4 regions of the Paraglaciecola sp. L1A13 genome follow, and region 3 is predicted to be linked to each of the others. Evidence: predicted binding sites of a transcription regulator. Region 3 holds the regulator's gene; each other region holds the start of a gene.
What was found. Region 3 encodes sigma-54, which starts transcription at its own class of promoters, with help from an activator protein. Its sites were predicted from a motif close to GTTGGCACGNNNNTNGNNT; they were not measured.
Positions count from the first base shown of each region.

Region 1 (4,568 bases), 420 kb from region 3:
CGATGGTCTAGCCGCAGGTAAGGGTGTAATTGTCGCTATGACTCTAGCTGAAGCTGAAGATGCTGTGCGCGACATGTTAGCCGGCAACGCTTTCGGTGAAGCTGGTAGCCGCGTGGTTATCGAAGAGTTTTTAGATGGCGAAGAAGCAAGCTTCATCGTGATGGTCGACGGTAAGCATGTATTACCATTTGCCACTAGCCAAGACCACAAACGCGTAGGCAACGGCGATACAGGACCAAATACGGGCGGTATGGGTGCTTACTCTCCAGCACCAGTAGTGACAGATGAAATTCATCAGCGGGTGATGGACGACGTAATTTATCCTACAGTACAGGGCATGGCTAGTGAAGGTAATGATTACCACGGCTTTTTATATGCGGGTTTGATGATCATGGCCGATGGCACACCTAAGGTTATTGAATATAACTGCCGGTTTGGCGATCCTGAAACTCAGCCCATTATGCTGCGTTTGCAATCTGATTTAGTTGAATTAGTACAATTGGCGGTGGAAGGTAAGTTAGACCAAGCCACAGCAAAATTTGACCCAAGGGCAGCAGTAGGTGTGGTTCTCGCCGCTGGCGGTTACCCTCAAGAATATAACAAAGGTGATGTGATCAGCGGTTTAAGCCAAAATGAGGACTCAAGCGCCAAAATTTTTCATGCCGGTACCAAAGAAATAAACGGTCAAGTTACCACTAATGGCGGCCGCGTTTTATGCGCCACGGCGTTAGGCGAAACCGTCACTGACGCCCAACAACGCGCCTATGAATTGGCTAAAACGATCAGTTGGCAGGGCATGTTTTACCGTGATGACATAGCTTACCGAGCGATAGCCCGAGAACAAAAGGCTAAATAAAAGTTACTAACAAGGCCTGATTTCGATATTGAATCGGACTCAGGCCTTTTAGTTTTATTAACGAACTTGGCTTAACTAACTAAACGGTTTCGCCCCTGATGCTTGGCTGCATATAAACATTTATCTGCTTGTTCAATAAGAAATTCTGGGTGATTAAAGTTTTCGTCATTGATTTCATTGTGCTTGAGGCTAGCTACGCCGACGCTCACAGTGACTTTACCATTTACCATTGAAGATTTATTTTCTATACCCAATTGTTCGATTGTCGAGAGAATAAGACGACCAATAAGTTCCGCGCCAGACTTATCAGTAAACGGTAATAGCACCAAGAACTCTTCTCCGCCGTAACGCCCCATTGCATCACTTTCGCGCTGAAGACAGTCATGAATAGCAGTCGCCACTCTCTTGAGACATTCATCACCCGCTACATGACCATAGGTATCGTTAAAACCTTTAAAAAAGTCGATATCGATCATCAGGACCGAGAACTCATGTTGGCCACGAATAGCCGCATACCAAAAGCGATGAAATGTCGTATCAAGCTGCATGCGATTGGGCACACCAGTTAAACCATCGGTGCACGATATAAGCGCCAGCGTGCGTAACTTGGCAGAAAGCTGCATATGATTACGAATTTTTACGTCGAGAATATCGAAATCCAAAGGCAGGGGAATAAAATCTAAAGCCCCAGCTTCTAAACCCGACACTAACGTTGTTTTAGAAGGTTCGTGACCGAACAGGATAATAGGGATATCTAAGGTAAGCGGATGGTCTTTAAGATGCGAGCATAATAGAAGCCAGTCAATATTCTTTGATGAAACGCAGATCATAACTAGATCAACCGGTTCGTTTAAGGTTAGTTGTAATGCTTCTTCAGTTTCGGAACTAATTAACAGTAGAAAAGACCCGGAAAAGTGAGCAGTAAAACGACCCAGCCGCTCATCAACATCACCGATCACTAACAGTGTTTGCTTCAATACGTTAGGTGTAGCGGGGTTTTGCATAATAGCTCTATTATTGAATTAGCTCTATCGCCCAATCATATTCGACTTGGGCGCGCCTGACACGACAATTATAGAGCTATTGTTCAATATTCACACAGCGGATTCAACTGCTTCTTGCTCTTTTTGCAGGAGTATTTTTTTCAACAAAGCATTTTCCTGAACTAAACGCTCAATAAAGTCGTCGTTACTTGGTTCCTGCCTATTTACTTTATCAAACCAATTGAAATATTTATTCTTATTTTCATTGTTCATACATATACCCTTACTACTATTTATTATGTTCTACCTGTCCGAAAGGAGTACGCCGCATATCAGGAACAGGGGTTTTACTGGTGGATTACGCTCTTTGGCATTAATCACTGACTTTTAGATTGTTTATTACTTGCTCAACATCGCTGGCCTTCTTTGCTACCTCCACTGCGAGTTGCTTTTCAGCATCACTCTTAACTTGACCTTCCAATACAACGACGCCTTTATTACTGTTCACATTAATTTTGGTACTGCCGATATCTGGCGCCACTAAAAGACGGGTTTTGACCACCGTTGCGACTTTTCCATCGGTAAGTTTACGTTGCACAACACTGTCTTCATTGTCGCCCGGGGAAAAAACCGTCAGCATATTCTCTAAGCCGTTGACTCCCTCTATACCTAGAACGAGCTCCTGTGCAAGGTCCTTATCAGTGTCAGTTTCGACCTTACCGCGTAGTGTCACTTTGCCGTTTTCTACATCGGTATCAATACTGGTTGCATCTAAGTTGCCATTTAGCAACAGTGTTGCTTCGATGTATCCATCAAGCCAACCATCTTGAGCACTCGCCTTCCAATAATTGCCTGCTTGAACGTAAAGACTGGCGCTGCTTAGCGCTGTTAATAGTAAAAAATTACGAATTACTCTACTCATTTTAGTCTCCTGAGAACTCGTTAGATTATCTAATAACATATCAATGCTATAAAGATGCCACATACGCCGTATTGATCTACATCACTTAATAAGCAGCAAAACGCTCACAAAGATAGAAATATAATGTAGTAGTTACCTTTGATGCGGTAAAAAATGCATTAGGTAAAACGCAAGCAAAGGAGATCAAGATTTTTTACGTGTCGCTTTGTATTGTAAAAATGCCACCACACAAAATACGATAACCAACACAACACACAGCAAAAAAATCAGTTTGGCAATACTGGCAGCAACACCTATTACGCCACCAAAACCAAATACGGCTGCAATAACGCCTATAACAAAAAATGTTAGGGCCCAAGTCAACATATACACTTCCCTCACAACAGATAAAGCAAAGGGTAAATTTTACCCTTTAGCCCACTGCTACAAGCGACATGTATGCCAACCTTTAAAATCGGCTATAAGCCCCTAAATTTATTGGGAAATCAGTTATATTTACTTTGCACCCTGTAGCTTTTTCACTGGTGGTAGAAAAGTTTACATAGCCGCTCAACTACAATAAAAATAACGAACCTAAGCCCAAGAAAGCCACAAATCCAACAATGTCGGTCACCGTGGTTAGGATCACCGAACCTGATAACGCAGGATCTATATCAAACTTATTCAATACCACAGGCACTATCACTCCTGCGGCAGCTGCCGCAACGATGTTCAATAGAATAGCTAAACAGATAACTACGCCCAGCATAAGGTCTGAAAACCAGAAAGAGGCAATGCAACCGATTACTAGCGCCCAAACGACACCATTTAACCCACCAACACTTAACTCTTTTTTCAACAGCGCCTTTACGTTTGAGCTGGTAACCTGACCAAGGGCAAGACCTCGTATCATCAATGTTAAGGTCTGACTGCCAGCAATTCCGCCCATACTAGCCACAATCGGCATAAGAACAGCTAAGGCTACGACCTGTTGCAGAGTTGCTTCAAACATACCAATGAAAGCTGACGCTAAAAATGCGGTAAGTAGGTTTATGCCCAACCATACAGCTCGATTTTTGGCACTCTTAGGCACCGATGAGAACAAATCCTCATCTTCATCCATGCCCGCCGTTGCCATAACTTGACGCTCGTAAAATTCGTTAAGTAATTCGCTCGCAGTTGAAATATCCAGACGACCTAGGACTTTATTTTGCTCGTCCACTACTGGCAATGACGCGAACCCAGAACGCTGCACCGTTAATGATGCCAACGTCAATTCGTCAGTGGCATTAATAGTGTCAAATACCTCTTCCGATAAATCCACCAGCGGAACATGTTCAGGTAATCCCATAACCTTAGTCAATTTTACAGCTTCAGAAAACTGACCTGCCCGATTGACTAAAAAAATAGTGTCGGCATGAGTGGGTATATCACGGCGAATAAGTCGCAAGGCATCACGTACTTTTGCATTTAATGGCAGCACTAACGGATCTTGGCTAAGCCAGTGGCCTATTTGGTCATCACTGAACTGGCTAGCGTCAGTAAAGTACTTGCGCTGTTGCTTGTCCATTGCGTCGAGTGCTTTGCCGACTAAGGCATCGGGTAACGAGTCAGATAACTCAAGCAATTGCTCCGCATCGACTTCAAAGAAAATCGCTTCCCACTCATCTATGTCGGTTGCAGCGATGAGCGTTTCACGAGGATCTCCCCGCATAGCAACTAACACGTCTAATCGGCGGCGTTTGGGAATTCCTTCCCATACTTTTAAGCGCTGATCTAACGGTAACGATTCAAGTAATAATGCCACATCGTCGGTATCTTGCGCAGC
Region 1 is NZ_CP047024.1:4,711,294-4,715,861, forward strand. It holds gene purD (phosphoribosylamine--glycine ligase) at 1-856, shown strand, start outside; gene GQR89_RS20100 (diguanylate cyclase) at 928-1,860, opposite strand; gene GQR89_RS21400 (hypothetical protein) at 1,951-2,112, opposite strand; gene GQR89_RS20105 (BON domain-containing protein) at 2,213-2,761, opposite strand; gene GQR89_RS20110 (DUF1328 domain-containing protein) at 2,945-3,127, opposite strand; gene GQR89_RS20115 (magnesium transporter) at 3,315-4,568, opposite strand, start outside.
Region 1: the regulator sigma-54 is predicted to act here: its motif matches at 2,805-2,823, upstream of GQR89_RS20105 (BON domain-containing protein).

Region 2 (4,568 bases), 1.5 Mb from region 3:
TAATTCTTTGCTTAGAATAGCACTGAGGGTTTCAATCGCTGCTTTTGTTGCTGCGTAAATACCGTAGTTCTCTAATTTTAAGCCAACTACGCTGGTGGACAGATTAACAATTCGCCCGCCATGGGGCATACGGTTTGCCGCTTGCTTAAGTGTATTGAATGTCCCTTTTAAGTTGACGGCGATTTGCTCATCAAAATGTCCTTCTTCGCTTTGCGCCACAGGGGCATTTATCATTATCCCCGCATTATTTATTAATACGTTAATTGGGCCTAATTCGCTTTCAACGGTATTGAACATATCGTTCACATCATCGGTAATGGCGACATTGCACTGAACCGCCACTGCCTGGCGATTCGCTTTCTTTAATTCGGCCACCAACGCTTTTGCCGGCTCGGCATTTTTAGCGTAATTAATTGCTACTGCAAAACCATCCGCTGACAATCTACGCACTATCGCTGCGCCAATACCTCTTGAGCCACCTGTAACTAACGCTACTTTTACAACGGGCATAATTGCCTCCTGATTAAGTGATAAAAAATAATTTAGCTTACAGGGTTTGGCTTTAAAGGTGCATCTTAGAAAATTAATCTTACAATTCCATTTTTAACACTCAAAAATATAAATTTTGCTTTGTTTATGCTCGCAGGCTTCGCAAAAAGAACCTGGTATAAATTGATAACGTCGCCTGGTTTACAGATAATTTTTTAAGCCAAACCTATGGGAGATAGATATGGTTTTGTGTATATATGGTTGATCATCAGACTTTTGTTATTGGCAAGTATCATCATGATCGAACTGAAATAGTATTTGTCAGCCCAAGGGGGACTGCGTATCGATTGCGACCGATGGTTTGGGGGAATATTCAAAAAAAGGTGAGGAAAATATGAGTTTCAGCAGCCGGTAGAATTTCGCACACACTAGCCGCTGTCTTCATTGCGCTAGGTCAACTGAAACTGACGTAGCGCACAATTTGGGTTATTGCTTGCTGAGCACTTATTCGCTAATAGCGGCGGATTGGCTTGAGGCGTTGTCGCCTAAATGCACTTTTAAAAAAGCATCCATTTCTGCAAATACTCGATGACGATTACGTTGAATAGATAAATAATGATCGCCATTTTTCAATTCCACGTATTTGACATCTTTGTTTAAATCTTGCAGTTCATCAAACATTTCACGGCTTTGACCTACTTCTACCACGCGATCATCTTCTCCGTGTAGTAATAGCATGGGAATATTAATTTTTTCTGCGCTGTAATAAGGAGAACGGGCCGCTAAGTCATCTTCATCGTCGCCAATTTGCTTTTTAACAAATTTCTTATTTAGAAAATATCTACTCTTACTGACTAAGCGTTGTAGATCCATCACACCGGCAAAACTAATCGCACACTTGAATAAATCAGGGCTTTTAACGGTGGCCATGGCAGCAGCATATCCACCATAACTCGCCCCTACAATACATATGCGATTAGGGGCAGCGATTTTTTCATCTATCAGCCAGTGGGTGGCATCCGTGATGTCGTCTTGCATAGTTAATCCCCAACCCTGCATTTGACTATTGGCGAATTGTTTGCCGTAACCCGACGAGCCCCTGAAATTAGGGCGAAAGACGGCGTATCCTCGATTAGTGAAAAATGACGTCCAATAATCAAAGCCGTCATATTCTCTCGCGCCAGGTCCACCGTGAGGGTGCACTATGGTTGCAATGGGCCCATTGGCCCCATTGGGCAGGGACAAATAACCTTCTATTTTTGTACCGTCTCGCGCGGTATAACTCACTAAATTGTGGTTGGTGGGGGCGAGGTCTTGTAGACCTGGATATTGCTCGAAGAGCATCACCAGCGACCTTTTTGGACGATTACCTAAAAAATATTCACCAGGTATAAAGTCGCTTTCTGTATAAAGTAGATAGCTTTCTTCGTCGTCGCTAAAATCAATTAAATAATTACTCGTATCAGGTAGAGCTTTGTCTAACGAGGCTTGGAAATGTTGATAATTCTCATCCCAATATATTCTGCCCGTCGGGCTATTAGCATGGCGTATACCAATGACATCGTTAAGCTTGGTGGAATAAATCAGTGAGCCATCTACATCATAATCGGGATCCTCAAAGACTAATGTGGATTCCTGGGTAGTAAGGTTTATTTTATATAAGGCTTTTTTATCGCCCTTGTAAGCATTGTAAAATAATATGTTGGGGTCTTTCGCAAAGCCCAAAGGTGCGATACTCACTTCTTCTAGTGCGTTGTGTTCAAACATCTTTTGCCAATCGTCTTCCCCTGGTAAACGATAATGAATAGACGCTTTGCCCGTTTTATAGTTAAGAGATTCACCCAAGCGCACATTGCCCTGACGGTCGGCCATCCAGCTTCGTACCCTCATTTTGCTTCTTTGTAGTCGATGTCTACTTCGCGTGTTGATGTTGACTCTATATACAGATGGCATGTTGGCCACATCGAGATCTAATGCGAGCAGTATATGGTCAGGATCATCAGGCAAAAAAGACACGACTGTATCTTGAAATTGTGATCTGTGTTCGTTCGAACGACCGGATTTTGGTCTAAATAAATTACGCTGCTTGACTTCATCTTCACCAATATTTATGGCGACTAGCTGCGTTTCAGTGAACTTTACCGTGCCTTGGGTGCGGGCAATCCGCAGGCTGACGATGACCGTTTCTTCATTGGCCCATCTAAACCAGCTGACCTTCACACCTTCATTATCTGATTTAACCAACATTTTTACTTTGTTCGTTTTTAAATCTAAAACGGAAAGCACAGAAACCTCGGGATTGAGGTAGTTTTTGATAAAAGCAATTTGCTCGCCATTGGGTGATAAATCGGGTTTTACCACTAATGGCAATCGACTGTATTGGGTTGTGGGCAGCTCAACACCTTTACTCGGTAAACTCAGCATCAAACTTACCGATATTATAAAGACGCTCAAAGCGCCCGGGACGTTCCTTATCATTGCATTCATCCTTTACATCTAATTCAACCTTTATCCTAACATCGTCGTTAAAAAGTAACACTGCGCTTGGGTAATTTAATTTATCTGTGTTGTAGAGGTTATTACTTCCTGCAAAATAAACGGATGTTTTAGACTTAAATATTCCGTCCTTTTTATTTGTGGTTAAAAATAGATTTATTCAATATATATCTATTAAAATCATCAGGTTAACTTGTCAGGCTTTTTTACAGTGTTAAAATTGTTAATTTTTAAGCTATTGATATTAAAGGGTATTTTTTAGTGGCTGGTTTTTTGCTTATTCGCCGCGCCTCTAAAAACTTAGACGCTATAAAAAGTCAATAAAATCACATGGAAGCAGTAATGAAATTAATCTCTTTAAAGCACGTATTTCCCGTTTTATGTTTAGGTGTAGCCACTATGCATACTGGTGCAACGGTTATCGATAATGTTGATAATCTGAATGGTATATATTTTACGGAAAGTTTTCAGGCTAGCTCTGAGCCAAGTAGCGCGCCAAACTCTGAGCCGAGTAATGTTGTGCAACCTCTAGACTCTGCAAATTTAGGAGTGATCTGTGATGATACTATTCTTTCCTCAATACCTTGCGGCGGCGGAGATGATGAAATCGATCCTGGTTATGCGGACAAAGGGGTTGGAACATACACTGTCACTAACAATCTAGTGAACAGTACATTGGTGGGGTTTGGTATAACGAATGTGGATACCGTCGCATGGATTGACGATGAACTTGATGCTTGGGTTGGAAATCAATACGTTAGCTACACTGCTATGACGATCGATGCATCTAATTGGCAAACTGAAAAATTATACGGTGTAGATGATGAAGTGAACACCGCACAAGATTTGTACGGTGATATTGATGACTTTTTTAAAGACGGTGAAAATACGTTGAATTGGTATAGTTATTTCGATGGGGCATTAGGATATGGTCAAAGTTGGGGAGGGTTCAAATTTTATGGCGATGGACCCCGCTCATCTTTATATGGGATATTAGAAGTTGATGGTTCACCAACCGTGTTTGCTAATGGCATTACGCCGTTAAACGCTAATACCCCCGTTACTAATGTACCTGCACCAGGCGCGTTAGCTTTGTTAGCTCTAGGTATATTTGGCGCGTTATTACGTCGCCGCAAGTAGAAGCAAACTGAAGTAAAAGCAAAACTAAGCAACCGTTAGGGTTAGCCGAGCGGTTTTTTTTATTAAAAATTTATTAATTTGCTTTCTTCTTTCGCCATTTCTTTTTGTAAGCGGGTTTAGTCGACGCAAGACCGGCGAATTGACTCGTGTCTATTTGCTGGCTGGCGCCGATTAACTGTGTAAGTGATAGCGTTAAGGGTTGCATAAAATCTTGATAACGCATCTGTCGCTGGGCAATTTTATCTAGGTTTGACTCCCAAATAGCCGTCATATCAGGCTGAGTTGCTTCACTGGGAAGGGCGTTTATCAGCGCTTTACCTGTGGGAGACGCGTGTATTTCCTTACCTACTTTTTGCATAAACAGACGTTTAAAAAGTAAATCAATAATCGACGCACGGGTGGCTTCAGTACCTAAACCGTCCGTGTCTTTTAAAATCTTCTTA
Region 2 is NZ_CP047024.1:869,100-873,667, forward strand. It holds gene GQR89_RS03560 (SDR family oxidoreductase) at 1-510, opposite strand, end outside; gene GQR89_RS03565 (S9 family peptidase) at 994-2,913, opposite strand; gene GQR89_RS03570 (PEP-CTERM sorting domain-containing protein) at 3,328-4,125, shown strand; gene GQR89_RS03575 (DNA topoisomerase III) at 4,199-4,568, opposite strand, start outside.
Region 2: the regulator sigma-54 is predicted to act here: its motif matches at 3,246-3,264, upstream of GQR89_RS03570 (PEP-CTERM sorting domain-containing protein).

Region 3 (4,568 bases):
AACAGCTTCACAGAATACCCTCGCTGCTGAAGTATTGAATGTTATGCAAAAACGAAAAATTAGTTCGTTGTTTATTGTCGATGAACAAAATATGCCCGTTGGGGCGATAAATATGCAGACTCTATTGTCTGCAGGAGTGATTTAATGGGCGACATCAATACCCTATATGGAAACAAATCGTCGTCGTTGATGGACAAATTTTCGCGTATCAAGTTGCTGGCCTGCGATGTTGATGGTGTTTTTTCTGATGGTCGTATTTATATGGGCAACCAAGGCGAAGAACTTAAAGCGTTTCATACTCGCGATGGCTTTGGCGTGAAAGCATTACTGAATATCGGGGTTCATGTGGCTGTTATTACTGGTCGCGAATCTAAAATTGTCCATCAGCGAATGTCTGCTCTGGGTATCAAGCATATTATTCAAGGTTGTGAGCAAAAGTATGATGCTTTAGACGCTCTGCAAAAGCAGCTGAAAATCGGCAAAGAAGCAACCGTATCCATTGGGGATGATATGCCTGATATTGGCATGTTCAATCTGAGTCATATAGGTGTTGCTACTGCTGACGCCCACCCATTTGTGAAAAAACAGGCGTTATATGTTACACAGATTAATGGTGGTTTTGGTGCGGTTCGTGAAGTGTGTGATCTTATTTTACATGCCAAAGGTAAGCTACACAAAGTTACCGGAAGTAGTGTATGAATCGCCTCACACTCAGCATTGGCGGCTTGTTCCTGTTAGTCATTGCGACTAACTTACCTGACTGGTTAGCCGAAGAGGATATGATTCCACAAACCGAAACTGAGACCGCTTGGCAGCCTAATTATCAGGCTAGTGAGATGTTAAGCACGTTATTCGATAAAGATGGGCGTTTAAGTCATCAGGTGTTTGCGAGCAAAATGGAGCACTTTGAAATGCTTGGTTTCACGCTTTTTAAACAGCCGCAATACACCATATTTGTAGAATCACAGGCTTCTCCGTGGCAAGTGTCGGCTAAAGACGGTACCTTGTACGAAGATAACCGTATTCAATTAGAAAATAATGTTGAGATACGTAATCAGGACGAGCAAGGATTTGCTAGTACCATTCGTACTGACTTTATCGAAATAAATTTAATAGACAAAACCATGGAATCTGACCAACCCGTGCAAATATTCGGTCAGCACTATGTGATTAACAGCAACGGTCTTAAAGCCAATTTATCTACCCAACAATATGAGTTACTTGATCATGTGCAAACCATTTATCAACCTCGGCCTTAGCGTAGTTGCCATAGCAACATTGACGTTTTCCCCATTGAGCTTGGCCGGCAAAGAGGATTTTACACAAGCTATAAAAGTGGACTCGAAGTTTCAGTTTGGTGATGGAAAAACCAAAAAGTCTATTTTTCGTGAAGATGTGCATATCAATCAAGGCAGCTTGAATGTTTACGCAGATGAAGTGGAAGTCGATGCCAGCAAAGGCGAAGGAAACGAAGTGTTTATCGCGACTGGCAGCCCAGCCAAATACTCTCAGCAACAGGAACTCGGTGGTAGTATTGAAGCGTCGGCGAATAAGATAGAGTATCGTCGTGATTTACGCACCCTTACCCTAGAGGGAAATGCGCAATTAAAGCAAAATAATAGCAGTGTTAAAGGTGAGTCGATTACTTTTAATATGGAACTTGAGCAAATCGTTGCTCAAGGAGAAGGCGAAAATGAAGGTAATGGCCGAGTGATCACTATTTTTCAGCCTTCAAAAAAAGCGGCTTCTGACAACAAGAAAACGCCTCAAGAAAATAAGGCAAGCGACTTACCTGACCAACCTAAACAGGACGTAAATCCATAATGGCGACCTTAAGAGCCACTCACTTGGCTAAATCCTACAAGTCTCGGCAGGTTGTACGGGATGTAAGCCTTGAAGTTTCTACGGGCCAAATTGTGGGCTTGCTCGGTCCCAATGGCGCGGGTAAAACGACCACCTTCTACATGATAGTGGGACTTGTACCCCTAGACAAAGGCGAAATATGCATCGACCAGCAAGATCTTACCTTGCAACCAATGCATATGCGGGCACGTTTAGGGATTGGCTATTTGCCTCAAGAAGCTTCTATTTTTCGTAAGTTGACTGTGTATCAGAATTTAATGGCTATTTTGCAAACGCGCAAAGAGCTAACGACAGACCAAAGAGAGCAACAGGCAGATTCATTATTAGACGAATTCAATATTAATCATATTCGAAACAGCGCTGGTATGAGTTTGTCAGGCGGTGAACGCAGGCGCGTAGAAATAGCGCGTGCCCTTGCCGCTGACCCAGAATTTATTTTACTTGACGAGCCCTTTGCTGGTGTAGACCCTATTTCGGTTAATGATATCAAGAAAATTATTCAGCATTTACGTGATCGTGGCATTGGTGTTTTGATAACAGACCACAACGTAAGAGAGACACTCGATGTTTGTGAAAAGGCGTATATTGTCAGCCAAGGTGAATTGATTGCTTCCGGTACAGCCGAAGAAGTATTAAGTGATCAACGTGTAAGAGATGTATACCTAGGTGAACAATTCAGGCTATAGTTACTGTGAAACAGCCACTCTTTTTATCGAGATATTTATCAGGCGCTTGGTGAGACAAATACAGTCAAATTGAATCAACCACAGCATATAGATAGTTTGCAACGGACATAATAAAGAAGTAAATGAAACCCTCTTTACAATTAAAATTTAGTCAATCACTCACTATGACTCCGCAGTTGCAGCAGGCTATACGCTTGTTGCAGCTTTCTACGCTGGACTTACAGCTAGAAATTCAAGAAGCGTTGGATTCAAATCCGCTTTTGGAGATAGAAGAGCCTACTGACCAAGAATCTGGCGACAGTGCACTTAACGATAATTCGTTAGATCCTGCGTCTAAAGACAACAATGAGATCGTCGAAACTAGCAGCGATAATATTGATGCAAGTGAAGCCCTAGAAAAAAATGATATACCCGAAGATTTACCCATGGATACCACGTGGGATGAATACATCAGTGCGTCATCCGCTCCTGCATCAAGTATTTCGAGTGGGTCAGCAGGCGACGATGAGCAAATTTTTCAGGGGGAAACCACTGACAATATTCAAGATCACCTGCTATGGCAGATGCGCTTAACACATTTTAGCGATACTGATGTGGCGATAGCGACGGCCATTATTGACTCTATTGATGAGTCTGGTTATTTGACCATGAGTGTTGAAGACGTACTGACGAGTATGGATGATGAAGAGATAGAACTTGATGAAGTTGAATGCGTGCTAAAACGGATTCAGATGTTTGATCCTATCGGTTCAGGTTCTCGCACTCCGCAGGAGTGTTTATTGGTTCAGTTACGTCAGTTTGCGCCAGATACGCCTTGGTTAGAAGAAGCCAAAACACTGATCGGTGAGTATGCGGATTTACTGAGCAGTAAGGATTATCGGACGTTAATGCGTAAATCACGTTTAAAAGAAGATGATTTACGCGAAGTAATGCGCTTACTCAAGACATTAAACCCACGTCCAGGTAGCGCTTTGATAAAAGGCGAACCAGAATATGTAATACCTGATGTTTCGGTGAGCAAAAAGAATGGCCGCTGGACAGTCGAACTCAATCCCGACAGCTTGCCAAAGTTGAATGTAAATCAGCAGTATGCGGCCATGAGTCGTAAAGCAAAAAATACTAGTGACAGTCAATTTATTCGCTCACACATGCAAGAAGCCAAATGGTTTATTAAAAGTGTTGAGAGTCGCAACGATACGTTATTAAAAGTGTCAAACTGTATAGTGCAACAGCAAATGGGCTTTTTTGAACACGGTCCAGAAATGATGAAGCCTATGGTATTGAATGATGTAGCAGAAATGGTTGAGATGCATGAGTCGACTATTTCTCGTGTTACCACGCAAAAGTATATGCATACCCCTAGAGGTATTTTTGAGTTGAAGTATTTCTTCTCTAGCCATGTTGCTACCGAAACTGGCGGAGAATGTTCATCAACTGCAATACGTGCGTTGATTAAGAAATTGGTCGCGGCTGAAAAACCCAGTAAGCCGTTAAGCGACAGCAAGATTGCTCAATTGTTAGCTGATCAAGGCATTATGGTTGCTAGGCGAACGATAGCAAAATACCGGGAATCTCTTATGATACCCCCGTCGAACCAACGAAAAAGCCTATTGTAGGCTGATTAAAGAAGGAAGAGGCGTTATGCAAATTAATATTACTGGTCACCATGTGGATGTTACCGATTCACTTAAAGATTATGTTGATACTAAATTTACCAAGCTAGAGCGGCACTTCGATCAAATTAACAATGTTCACGTCATTCTCAATGTAGAAAAGCTGAACCAAAAAGCTGAAGCTACGATACATTTGAATGGAGCAGATGTTTTTGCAACCATGGAACACAGCGATATGTACGCCGCGATAGACGGGCTAATAGATAAGCTCGATCGCCAAGTCATTAAGCATAAAGAGAAAGTTAAGCGCCATTAACCCATCAGGTAAATAATGGAAATTTCAAGTATTCTTCACCCTGACTGCGTTTTATGCGCAGTTCAGGGTTCTAGCAAAAAACGCATCTTA
Region 3 is NZ_CP047024.1:4,287,168-4,291,735, reverse strand. It holds gene GQR89_RS18130 (KpsF/GutQ family sugar-phosphate isomerase) at 1-145, shown strand, start outside; gene kdsC (3-deoxy-manno-octulosonate-8-phosphatase KdsC) at 145-699, shown strand; gene lptC (LPS export ABC transporter periplasmic protein LptC) at 696-1,259, shown strand; gene lptA (lipopolysaccharide transport periplasmic protein LptA) at 1,300-1,824, shown strand; gene lptB (LPS export ABC transporter ATP-binding protein) at 1,824-2,549, shown strand; gene GQR89_RS18105 (RNA polymerase factor sigma-54) at 2,672-4,165, shown strand; gene hpf (ribosome hibernation promoting factor) at 4,191-4,478, shown strand; gene ptsN (PTS IIA-like nitrogen regulatory protein PtsN) at 4,494-4,568, shown strand, end outside.

Region 4 (4,568 bases), 800 kb from region 3:
TAGGCTATCGGGTCCGCTGTCACCGATAATTTCGCTGAGCGTTGGAGTAGATTCAACCTTACGTTTAGGTGCAGATGCTGGGGCAGCGTGTTTTGGGCTTACCGTCGGCTCTCTGTCATATGCGGCAACAATTTCCACACCGTCATTAAGTTTTTTATTGGACATAATGACAGCGTCATCACCCAATTCATCTTTGACTTGTTTCAATGCTTCTCGCATATCTTTGCCATAAAAGCGTCTAATTTTCACAATTTACCCCTTGCTACTTACATCTCGTGACGGACTATTGACCTACCGCACTGACTATTTTTATTTGTTTGTCATCTGGAATTTCTTGGTATGACAATACATGTAAACCTTGTACTGCGTGTTTCAAGAATCGTGATAACACTGGGCGTAACATACCTGACGTTAATAATACGGCAGGCTCACCGGCTAATTCTTGTTGTTGAGAGGCATCATTTAGCGACTTTTGTAAACGTTCAGCTAAACCAGGTTCAATACCAGCGCCATCTCCACCACCTGCTTGAAGAGACTGGTGCAACATCTGTTCCAACTCTGGCGCCAAAGTTATGACTGGTAGTTCAGCTTGACCGCCGTTAATTTCTTGGATGATTAAACGCTTAAGAGAAATACGTAATGCTGAGACCAATACATCAGGATCCTGACTTTTCGGTCCGTATTCGCATAAAGTTTGTACTATCGTGCGTAAGTCACGAATCGGCACACCTTCGTAAAGCAATGTCTGCAGTACTTTAACCACAGTGCTTAATGAAAGAATATCTGGCACTAAACCTTCTACCAGCTTAGGACTTTGTTTGGCGAGAATATCCAACAGTTGCTGAACTTCTTCGTGGCCTAATAACTGATAGGCGTTGTTAGTCAGTAACTGGCTCAAATGAGTCGCAACAACTGTGGCGCTATCAACAACGGTGTATCCTAGGGTTTGTGCATGCTCTCGCTGATTGGCTCTTATCCAAACAGCATCTAGGCCAAATGCAGGATCTTTTGTTACCGTACCATCAAGTTTGCCAAATACCTGGCCTGGGTTAATAGCTAACTCATCGTCGTGACTAATTTCAGCCTCGCCAACAGCCACACCTAGCATTGAAATAGTATAATTATTTGGGCTTAAGTCTAGATTATCGCGAATATGTACAGGAGGGATAAGAAATCCCAATTCTTGCGATAATTTCTTACGAACTCCTTTAATACGCGTCAATAACTCGCCGCCTTGGGATTTATCAACCAGCGGAATTAAACGATAACCAACTTCAAGACCAATAGTGTCTACGTGCTGAACATCGTCCCAGCCGAGTTCTTTAATTTCTGCAGGCTGGGTATTGCCACGTTCAGGCGCAGGCACAAGTTCTTTGGGGGCAGAAGCGCGTTTTTGTTCACTCCACTGTTGGTAAAAAGCATACCCGCCCACTAAGGCACTAAAACCAAGGAAGGCCACATGTGGCATGCCTGGCACGATCCCCATGACAAAAAGAATACCACTAGTAATATACAAGGCTTGACGATTACCCAACTGACGAGTTAATTCTTGGCCCATTTCCTGTGAATCATTTTCTCTGGTCACGATTATTGCCGTCGCCACAGATAATAGTAACGACGGTATTTGCGCAACTAATCCATCACCAATAGTCAATAATGTGTATATTTCAATAGCTTGCCCAAAAGCCAAGTCATGTTGAAAAATTCCAATAAATAAACCACCCACAATATTGATCAGCATGATAAACATACCGGCTACTGCATCGCCTTTTACAAACTTAGATGCACCATCCATTGAACCATAAAAGTCAGCTTCACTGGTGACTTCAAAACGACGCTTGCGCGCTTCGTCTTGGTCGATAAAACCGGCATTTAAATCGGCATCTATTGCCATTTGTTTGCCCGGCATCGCATCTAGCGTAAAACGTGCGCTTACTTCTGAAATACGACCAGCACCTGCGGTGACCACTTTAAAGTTAATAATAAGTAGGATCGCAAATACCACTATACCTACCGCATAATTACCACCGATGACTACTTCACCAAACGATTGGATTACTTTACCAGCCGCATCTCCGCCTTCGTGCCCTTCAAGGAGTACAATTCGAGTAGAGGCAACGTTTAGGGCTAGACGTAGAACAGTGGCGATCAGCAAAACCAGTGGGAAAATACCAAAGTCTACCGGCTTCTTAGTAAAGACAGATACCAAAATAATGACTAAAGATAAGGCAATATTGAAACTGAACAATACGTCGAGAAGAAAAGCTGGCATGGGTAAAATAACCATACCCATGATGGCCAGCAAAACCAACGGAGCACCCATCTTAGACATCGCTGTCTGGAAGTGGCTTTTGTCGAAACTATTGAGATAAGCAGTAAGTTGCATAATGCGAATTTTTTGACACCTGGCGGACGTTTAACTTGATAAAGCAACTACCGCGCCAACTAACTCAATTCGGCATAAATGAAGGCTATCCAAAAGTGTAATAGCTGCCCTAACGCCTTAATTCATAGGGAATAGGCAAGTCTTTTGGGATCGATTTAGGACGTTTGCCCTTGCCATTTTTATAGGCTTTTAACTGAAATACATAAGCTAATATTTGAGCAACAGCCATAAATAGCTTTGCAGGAATCTCTGATTCAACTTCCGTGGAGTAATAAATTGCTCGAGCCAACATGGGCGAGGCAACAATGGGCACTTCGTGGGCACCGGCAATTTTCCGAATATGCATCGCCATTTCATCTACCCCTTTGGCAACAAGAACAGGCGCTCGGTTACCCTGTTGATCGTATTTCAACGCGATCGAATAATGCGTCGGGTTAGTGACAACAACATCTGCCGTCGGCACTTCTTGCATCATACGATTCGCGGCAGCCTGAAATTGCAGTCTGCGAATACGATTTTTAACTTGCGGGTCACCTTCGGCATTTTTATTTTCGTCTTTCACTTCCTGTTTAGACATTTTCATTTCTTTGTTGTGTTTATAGCTTTGGTAAGGCACATCAATCGCTGCGATAGGAATAAGTGCACAACACAACATAAGAAATGCCCATGAGATGAGATCCATGGCGTGAAACAAATTCTGTGGATATAGCTCCAAGTCAAGATGAAGGGCTTCGTCCTTAAAAACAAGCATGGCCACGTAAGCCATACCCATGATCACAAAAACTTTAGCGATCGCCTTTAGCAGCTCGACTAAGCCGTTCATACCAAACATACGCTTGATACCGGCAATAGGATTGAGCTTACTTGCCTTAGGAGCAGCACCTTGCCAGGTGAAGTTATACCCGCCTAATGCAATATTACCGTATATTCCTGCAGCAGTGATAATCACCATATACAGCATAACAGGAGTACTCACTGCCTCAATGGCATAACCCCACGCTTGAAACATATGGGTAAAATCATAGGTTTCGTCTCTGGACAAAGTGAACATACGCTGAGAGACAATATATATCGCCTTGGCGATTTGCCCACCCATCATAATAAATGCAGCGGCACTGAATACTAAAACCAACGCGGTAGAAAGCTCTTTTGAGCGAGCAATTTGCCCTTTTTTTCTGGAGTCCGTCGTTTTTTTGGCTGTGGGGTCTTCTGTTTTTTCGTTAGCATCAGACATGACTACTCTCCTCCATTATGGACATACATTGACCAGCTGACACATCATCTGCTGCGCTCGGTCCCACTGAAGTTCAAAGTGATATGTGAAGTTGTCCATGGTTATCCAGATAATCACCAAGCCTGTGATCTGGGCAATTGTGAAGCCCAGACTAAATATATTTAATTGCGGTGCGGCTTTAGTCATAACACCAAAGGCTAAATTTACAATCAATAGCGATACAATCGGTGCTAACGACAAGGTTAGTGCTGAAATAAACATCCAGCCAGCCCAATGGGCAATTTCTCTAAACTGCTCAGGTTGCAGCCAAGCCTCTCCTACTGGAAACGCGGTAAAGCTCATTACTACCATGCGGATCATAGCTAAGTGACCATCAAGCGCCCAAAAAAGCAAAGTGGCTAATATTAAATAAAACTGCCCTACTGCCGGAACGCTAATACCGTTTACCGGATCGACAATGGATGCGAAACCAAGGCCTGTCTGCAACGCGACAACTTGTCCAGCGAGTACGAACGTATCAAGCACCATAGAGGAAATAAAGCCTAATGAAATACCAATGATCAGTTGCTGAATAACTAATACAAATGTACTCACCGAAAAAACCTCTTCCACAGGCACGGGTGGTATAACAGGTATAATAATAAGGGTAATAAATAAGGTTAGTAATGCACGCACAGTTGTGGGCACTGTCTTAGCACTGAGGCCGATCATTGTCGCCAGCATGCCCGAAATACGCATAAAAGGCAGTAACATGTCACCCATAAACTGAGTAATAATGTCAGCTGAAAATTCCATCTTAACCAACCACTTCCGGAATCCGTTCAACCATAGTGAAGGTAAAATCCATTAATTTTTGAACGAGCCAGTGACCGCCCCAACTAAGCGATAATAACGTCACAATTAAGCGCGGTAGGAAACTCATGGTTTGTTCATTGATTGAGGTCGCCG
Region 4 is NZ_CP047024.1:3,489,483-3,494,050, forward strand. It holds gene flhF (flagellar biosynthesis protein FlhF) at 1-249, opposite strand, end outside; gene flhA (flagellar biosynthesis protein FlhA) at 284-2,386, opposite strand; gene flhB (flagellar biosynthesis protein FlhB) at 2,496-3,620, opposite strand; gene fliR (flagellar biosynthetic protein FliR) at 3,636-4,415, opposite strand; gene fliQ (flagellar biosynthesis protein FliQ) at 4,417-4,568, opposite strand, start outside.
Region 4: the regulator sigma-54 is predicted to act here: its motif matches at 2,428-2,446, upstream of flhA (flagellar biosynthesis protein FlhA).